Parashewanella spongiae: one gene and its partner. The protein of the gene in region 1 interacts with the protein of each later gene in a pairwise test. Links are inferred from orthologs where the notes say so. Each region holds a gene or a part of one and is shown in the gene's direction. Other genes may lie near its edges.

Region 1 (4,240 bases):
GTTTACTTGGTTGGCATGAGCAAAATCGACTAACGCTTGCTTATCACTATCGCAAATACTTACCGGAGTGCGAATAATAACAAACACGCCGTTACTGCCCTCTATCAACTCAATATGCCCCAAGGTCTTGCGATCTTTAAGTTTATTAACCTGTTTCACAAGCGGATTAATAAGAGCATTTAAGCTGTGCTTTAACACTGGGCATTCATTGATTGGTACAATGTCATGGCTACTGATTTTTCTGAAACCAATATTGAGTCTTTTAGTTTGCTTATTATAACTCGTCGCTAATTTAGCCCTACGACGATAATGCCAAGCTTCACCCGTCAATGTAGACTTTGATACCTTCTCCAGGGGAGCATGCTGTGCCATTAAGTTAGAAAGAGTATCGGATTTATATTGATGCTGCGCCTCGAGGTTCAAATGCTGCAAATCACAACCACCACACTCGTCAAAATGAGGACAAGCTGGCACTTCTCTATGCTCTGAAGGATTGACGACATTAATCAACTTCGCTTTGGCAAAGTTCTTCCTCTGTTCAACCAGTTGTAAATTCACATCTTCACCCGGCAGTGCGCCGGGCACGAAAACAATTTTACCCTGATGATGGGCGATGCCTGCACCAATGTGGTCAAGTTGTGTCACATTAAGAGTCATTTTGGCTGAAATTAGATTTTTCTTCTTGGTTTTTGCGGTAAAAAATTGCGCCATAATTGCCTCAAAATTGATAAAGTATTAGCATCAGTAAAAATTTCACTAAAAAGCGTTCTACTTACTTTTTCGTTTTTTATAAAAAATGCCAAAATGCACTTCACTCAGGTTGTACATTATGAGGGAAAGGCCACTAAATTTGCCAAGGAAATAAAAATAAAATCATGACAGATGGCAGTGAAACGACCAAATATAATCTGCGTTCATGGGTACTCGCTCTGGCATTAATACCAACTGTAGTTGTTGGTTTTTTACTCGCCAGTTTTTTCACCATTAATCGAAGCATAGAATTAGAACAAAATAATTTAGATCGAATTGAACAAATAACAGTACCTGCAGCACTTGCAATCAGCGTTTCCATTGCATCAAATAATCGCGATGAAGCCAAGCGGTTGCTCACACAAATGCAAATTTATGAGCCTAAATTCATTAAATCTATTGCTGTGTTCGACGCAAATAACCAGTTATTAGTTACCTCTCACTATCATAAAGATTTCGATAACATGCGCTATGACAGCTCACTGGTTACACTTAAGCAGTCTGAGGTAGAAGATATCGGTGAGTTTATCTTGGTAAAAACACCCATTTTTTCACTTTCTCAAGCCGAAATAGATAACCCTGACTTTCAAAAATCAACTGAGCCGCACGGGAATTTTCTTGGCTATATTACGATGCTCGTCACCAAAGAAGAAACAATAGAATCACAATATACCGCCATCATTGTTGCTTTTATTGTATTTTTAGCCGGTATTCAATTAAATCTACTTTTTACCATTCGTTTGGTTAAGTTTTTTACCATTCCAGTCAATAGCATGGTGCTGTTTGTCTCAAAAATTCGCCAAGGTAAATTTGTTGAAAAAATTGATGGGGCATTCATCAGTGAGTTAGACACGCTAAAGTCGGGCATTAATTCAATGGCAAAATCATTGAATATTTACAAAAACGAAACGCAAAATAACATTGAACAAGCCACAAGCGATCTACTCAAAACCCTTGAACAAATTGAAATTCAAAATATTGAATTGGATATTGCAAAGAAACGCGCTCAGGCAGCGAGTCAAACTAAATCTGAGTTTTTAGCTAATATGTCGCACGAACTCAGAACGCCACTTAATGGCGTGATAGGGTTTTCGAGGCAATTGGCTAAAACACCTTTACATAAGAGCCAACTTGAATACATACAAACCATCGAGCGAAGCGCAAGTAACTTACTTAACATTATCAACGATATTCTGGATTTTTCTAAATTAGAAGCTGGAAAGATGGTTATTGAGAATATTCCCTTTTGCTTAAGAGATTCTCTTGATGAGACGATGACGTTAACAGCAGCAGCGGCACACCAAAAAGGCCTTGAAATCGTAATTGATGTTGCTCCCAATGTACCTGATAATGTGATTGGTGATGCCATGCATCTCAACCAAATTATTACCAACTTAGTCGGAAACGCCATTAAGTTTACTGAAAACGGCAGTATACTTCTTAAAGTGAGCCTAGTTTCAGAGCATCTTAAAAGAGCCATCATTCGATTTGATGTTGTAGATACAGGAATCGGTATCAACCTTGAACACCAACAGTTATTATTTCAAGCGTTTGCACAAGCCGACGCCTCTATTTCAAGGCGTTTTGGCGGTACAGGCCTAGGGCTGATTATTACTCAGCGTTTGGTCGATGAATTAGGTGGTGAAATCAGTTTTTCATCTGAAGAAAATCAAGGTTCAAATTTTTGGTTTTCAATCCCTCTTGAACTTTGCCAATTCCAATTATCTGACTCGATTCCCCTACACTCTTTAAATAACAAATCAGTATTGGTTTATGAGCCCAGAAGCTTGTCAGCCGAAATGCTCTCAACGTCTCTTAAGTCATGGAATACTCACTTTAGAATAGCCTCAAGTACCCAAGACATCCTTGAAAAACTGAATTCATCACTTCAATATCAGTACTTACTCTTAAGTTGCCACGATATTTGCTCTGAAACTGATTTACTTAAGATTCTTAAGCTTGCCAGGCCCAAAGTAGATAGAATCATTTTGATCCATGATTGTCTCAAACAAGATCACTTAATTGACCGAGTTCGCCCATACACAGACAATATTATAAAAACTCCATTTACTGCATTGGCATTAGCCAAACAGATGCTGTTTTCACAGCAGATCAGTGTCCCTGTTGAATTGGATAAACCTATACAGCCACTGAAATCAAAGCACAATATAAATGTGTTAGCCGTTGATGATAATCAAGCAAACCTGAAGCTGATCAAAACGTTACTCAACGATATTGTCTCCAATGTAACCATTGCACCAAGTGGCACGGAAGCCATCGAATACGCGAAAACAAAAAACTTTGACCTTATATTAATGGACATTCAGATGCCTGATATCGATGGCATTCAGGCTACAAATGTGATCCGCCGAGATTCTCTGAATCATAATACTCCGATAATAGCCGTAACTGCTCACGCACTTTCAGATGAAAAGCAGCGCATTTTTGATAGTGGCATGGAAGGGTACCTTCCAAAACCTATCGATGAAAAAGCATTAAATGATATTATCGAGCAATGGGTCATTCGTCCTACATTTACTCACTTTGATTCCCATACTCTTAATTGGGAATTATGCTTATCTCAAGCCAGCCAAAAAGCACCATTGGCTATAGAAATGCTGCAAATGTTGCTTGCCTCTTTGCCTGAAACAGTAAACGAGCTCAATCAAGGCCTACAGACACAAGATAATGACAAAATGCTATCCATTGTGCATAAACTACATGGTGCTTGTTGTTATTGCGGGGTTCCGACCACTCAAAAACTGTGTAATCAAATAGAATCTTCGCTAAAGCAAGGTGAAACAATAGAAATGTTAGAGCCTGAAATACTTGAGTTACTCGATGAGCTAACTAAGGTAGAATCTGCCGCTAAACAAGTGATTTCCCAGATGTCGATGGAATAAGTCTATGACTAAAAAGGTAGGTTTTTTTAAGCGGTTGAAAGCGTTAAAGATTGAGCAAAAAGAATTATTTGCGATTGCTTTATGTCAGCGTATGTATCCAAATTATCATTTATTTTCAACAGTTACTGAATTCGGTAACCCTGTTGTGCTCGACACAACACTTAATCTGCTATGGCAGAAGCAATATGATAAAAAGTTAAAATTAAACACTGATTTATATCTTGATAAAATTGACTCAATAACTCCAGAGCCAGAAGACTTTGATATGTATGGTGTATACCCTGCCCTTGATGCAGCCGTGGCGTTAACTCAGCTCCTCAGTGCACTTCAAAGCAAGGTTGAAGAAGACATCACTAACGTCAGTAAGCTGTCATCGAGCACAGTTGCTAATTACATTGAAGCGACTTGTGATATGGAGTTTAAGAACGAAACTCAACTGGATGATTATATTTTTGAGCACCCAGCAATGGTAGAAGAAAGGGCTGTTCAAGGTGATTTACTTGAAATTATTGAATCGAACAAAATTACTTCTGACATGGTCAAAGAGTTACGTAAAGAAATCGTTTCAAGCGGAATTTCAAATATCG
Region 2 (3,491 bases), 1.4 Mb from region 1 along the record:
TGTCCGTCATACGAGTAATATTATTTTACAGCTGTAATAGCTGATGCATGCATGCCTTTAGGGCCTTCTTCTACCTCATAATTAACTGGTTGACCAGCCTTTAGAGTTCGATAACCTTCCATATCGATGGTAGAATAATGTGCAAAAATATCTTCACCGCCTTGATCTGGACATATAAATCCGAATCCTTTGGCGTTGTTGAACCACTTAACAGTTCCGCTTGCCATACTTCCACTTCCTTCTGTTGTCTACTTCCCAGTAAGATGATTAAATAAAAAAGTTAATCACTCGATGACCAGAATGAAATCCCTAAAAGAATATGTCAAGTTAATTTTAACATTATTACAACAAATTTCGTATGATTGTAACAATAACAGATGAAAATTGTATAGTCGTCATCAATTCGTTAGTAAATTTTAATTTATTCACTTAAAAAACTGAATTAGTTACTGTAGTGTAGATGTGCAAGCTTGAAGTCAAGTCAAAAACTAGGTGTTATTAATAAAATGAGTAAAATAGGTAGCATAGAACAACTCGAAGATGTTGTTGAAACAGAAGTTGCCCCTCCGTCAATGTATCAAGTCATACTCAATAACGATGACTATACTCCAATGGACTTTGTTGTAGAAATATTGCAAACATTTTTTAACAAAAATGAACAAGAATCCACGGATATTATGTTAACCATACATCATCAAGGTAAGGGGGTTTGTGGTGTTTATCCTTTTGATATAGCAGAAACAAAAGTACTGCAAGTTAATCAGTTTTCAAGAGATCATGAACATCCATTGCTTTGTTCGCTAGAGAAAATATGAAAATAGATTACGCTGTATATATAGGATTATTTTTTTGGGGGGCATATGCTAAATAAAGATTTAGAGATAACGTTAAATTTAGCATTTCAACAAGCAAAAAATTCACGTCATGAATACATGACAGTTGAACATTTATTACTCGCACTTTTGGATAACCCATCTGCACGTGAAGCTTTACTCTCATGTGGCGCTGATATTGATAAACTTCGAGATGAAGTCGCTCGCTTTATTGAACAAACAACACCGTTGATGACAGATCCTGATCTTGAAAAGGAAACTCAACCAACCCTAGGTTTTCAAAGGGTTCTTCAACGCGCCGTATTCCACGTTCAATCTTCGGGTCGAAACGAAGTTACAGGTGCAAATGTACTTGTTGCCATTTTTAGTGAACAAGAATCACAAGCTGTCTATTTATTAAGACGTTGCGATATTACACGTTTAGATGTTGTCAATTTCATCTCTCACGGTGTTTCAAAAACTGAGGATACGGAAAGCGCAATCAGTTTTGAAAGTGACGATTCTGATGTTAATACAGAAGAAGAACGCAGTATTCTGAGTCAATTCACGACTAATTTAAATGCTCAGGCTGAAAGGGGGGAGATAGATCCACTAATAGGCAGAGATAATGAAATAGAAAGGACAATTCAAACCCTCTGCCGTCGTAGAAAAAATAACCCTCTACTCGTTGGCGAAGCTGGTGTTGGCAAAACCGCAATTGCCGAAGGCTTGGCCTTGAAAATACATTCAGGAGAAGTCCCTGATGTAATGGTTGATGCAACGGTTTATTCGTTAGATCTTGGCGCCTTACTTGCGGGCACTAAATATCGAGGGGACTTTGAAAAGCGATTTAAAAGTCTTTTAAAAGAGCTTTCATCGGATGAACACTCAATTCTATTTATCGATGAAATCCATACTATTATTGGTGCAGGAGCGGCATCAGGTGGAGTGATGGATGCCTCAAACCTGCTAAAGCCACTTCTTTCTAGCGGAAACCTTCGATGCATGGGCTCAACGACTTTTCAAGAGTTTCAAAACATTTTTGATAAAGATAAAGCGTTAGCTAGGCGTTTTCAAAAAATTGATATTAACGAACCCACAGTTGCAGAAACAACTTTGATCCTTAAAGGCTTAAAGAGCAAGTATGAAGATCATCATAGTGTACGTTATACGCTTTCTGCTTTAAGTACCGCGGCAAAACTAGCTGCAAAACATATAAATGATAGACACTTACCTGATAAAGCTATAGATGTTATTGATGAAGCTGGCGCTCGTATGGTGATGCAGCCATCAAGTAAAAGAAAAAAAACAATTGGGCAAACAGAGATTGAAGAGATTATTGCCAAAATAGCAAGGATCCCAACTAAGACTGTTACTGCCACGGATAAGGATGTTCTAAAAAATCTCGAAAGAAATTTAAAAATGGTGGTGTTTGGTCAGGACAAAGCCATTGAAAGCTTAAGCTCAGCAATTAGACTATCACGCAGTGGATTGAGTACTGAACAAAAACCTGTTGGCAGCTTTTTATTTGCAGGCCCAACAGGTGTAGGTAAAACAGAAGTGACTAATCAATTAGCCTCTTGTTTAGGTATGAAACTTCTGCGGTTTGACATGTCTGAATATATGGAAAGCCATGCCGTAGCCCGTTTGATTGGTGCGCCACCAGGGTACGTAGGTTATGAGCAGGGTGGATTACTCACTGATGCAGTGATAAAACAACCCCACAGTGTTGTGCTACTCGATGAGATAGAAAAAGCTCATAGTGACGTTTATAACCTGCTATTACAAGTTATGGATCATGGTACTTTAACTGATAATAATGGCAGAAAAGCTGACTTTAGAAATGTCACGTTAGTGATGACAACGAATGCTGGGGTGCAAGAAACAATCAGGCAATCAATTGGTTTCCAACAGCAAGATCACAGTGCAGATGCATTATCAGAAATAAACCGTGTTTTTTCTCCAGAATTCCGTAATCGACTGGACTCAATCATTTGGTTTAATCACCTCGATATGACTGTTATTGCAAAAGTTGTTGATAAATTCTTAGTTGAACTTCAAGCTCAACTTGACGAAAAGAGTGTCAATTTATCAGTAACAGATGAAGCTAGAACGATGTTATCTGAAAATGGGTATGATAAAAACATGGGCGCTAGACCTATGAGTCGAGTAGTAACTGACTTATTGAAAAGACCGTTAGCTGATGAAATCCTATTTGGGAACCTAATGGATGGTGGTACAGCAGTTGTTGATGTCGTTGATGGTAAGATTAAGGTAAAAACTGAAGGTGTAAAAAAATTAGTTAATTAAATCTTAGTAGGTTATCGAGCAATAGAAAAACCCGGAGCACCGGGTTTTTCTTTGCTTGAAGTCTAATTAGCGTGCACGGAAAACGATGCGCCCTTTAGTTAAGTCATAAGGTGTCAATTGCACCGTTACCTTATCACCAGTAAGAATACGAATGTAGTTTTTACGCATTTTTCCAGAGATATGCGCAGTAACAACGTGACCGTTTTCAAGTTCTACACGAAACATTGTGTTCGGCAAGGTTTCAAGGATAGTGCCTTGCATTTCAATGTTGTCTTCTTTCGCCATTAAATAATAGTCCCATTAGCCTTCAAATATAAAAATCGGGCGTATCATGCCCCAATTTCAGGCTAGTGTAAAGAGTAGGTTAGT

Evidence for each region.
Region 2: the proteins of barA (region 1) and clpA interact in binary tests that used the Escherichia coli proteins (3 or more experiments, as listed by UniProt). The link is inferred for Parashewanella spongiae from one-to-one orthologs.

Annotation. Positions count from the first base shown.
Region 1 is NZ_CP037952.1:1,309,861-1,314,100, reverse strand. Bases 558-3,853 are described here. They hold barA (two-component sensor histidine kinase BarA), read left to right. Parts: upstream 558-875; coding sequence 876-3,653; downstream 3,654-3,853. Other genes in these bases: E2I05_RS04920 (YjaG family protein), read left to right, coding at 3,658-3,853; rlmD (23S rRNA (uracil(1939)-C(5))-methyltransferase RlmD), read right to left, coding at 558-711. Also shown: more of rlmD, read right to left, coding at 1-557; more of E2I05_RS04920, read left to right, coding at 3,854-4,240. UniProt on the Escherichia coli protein: Member of the two-component regulatory system UvrY/BarA involved in the regulation of carbon metabolism via the CsrA/CsrB regulatory system. Phosphorylates UvrY, probably via a four-step phosphorelay.
Region 2 is NZ_CP037952.1:2,719,205-2,722,695, forward strand. What follows is about bases 473-3,491. They hold clpA (ATP-dependent Clp protease ATP-binding subunit ClpA), read left to right. Parts: upstream 473-860; coding sequence 861-3,122; downstream 3,123-3,491. Other genes in these bases: clpS (ATP-dependent Clp protease adapter ClpS), read left to right, coding at 507-815; infA (translation initiation factor IF-1), read right to left, coding at 3,189-3,407. Also shown: cold shock domain-containing protein CspD, read right to left, coding at 21-227. UniProt on the Escherichia coli protein: ATP-dependent specificity component of the ClpAP protease. It directs the protease to specific substrates. It has unfoldase activity. The primary function of the ClpA-ClpP complex appears to be the degradation of unfolded or abnormal proteins.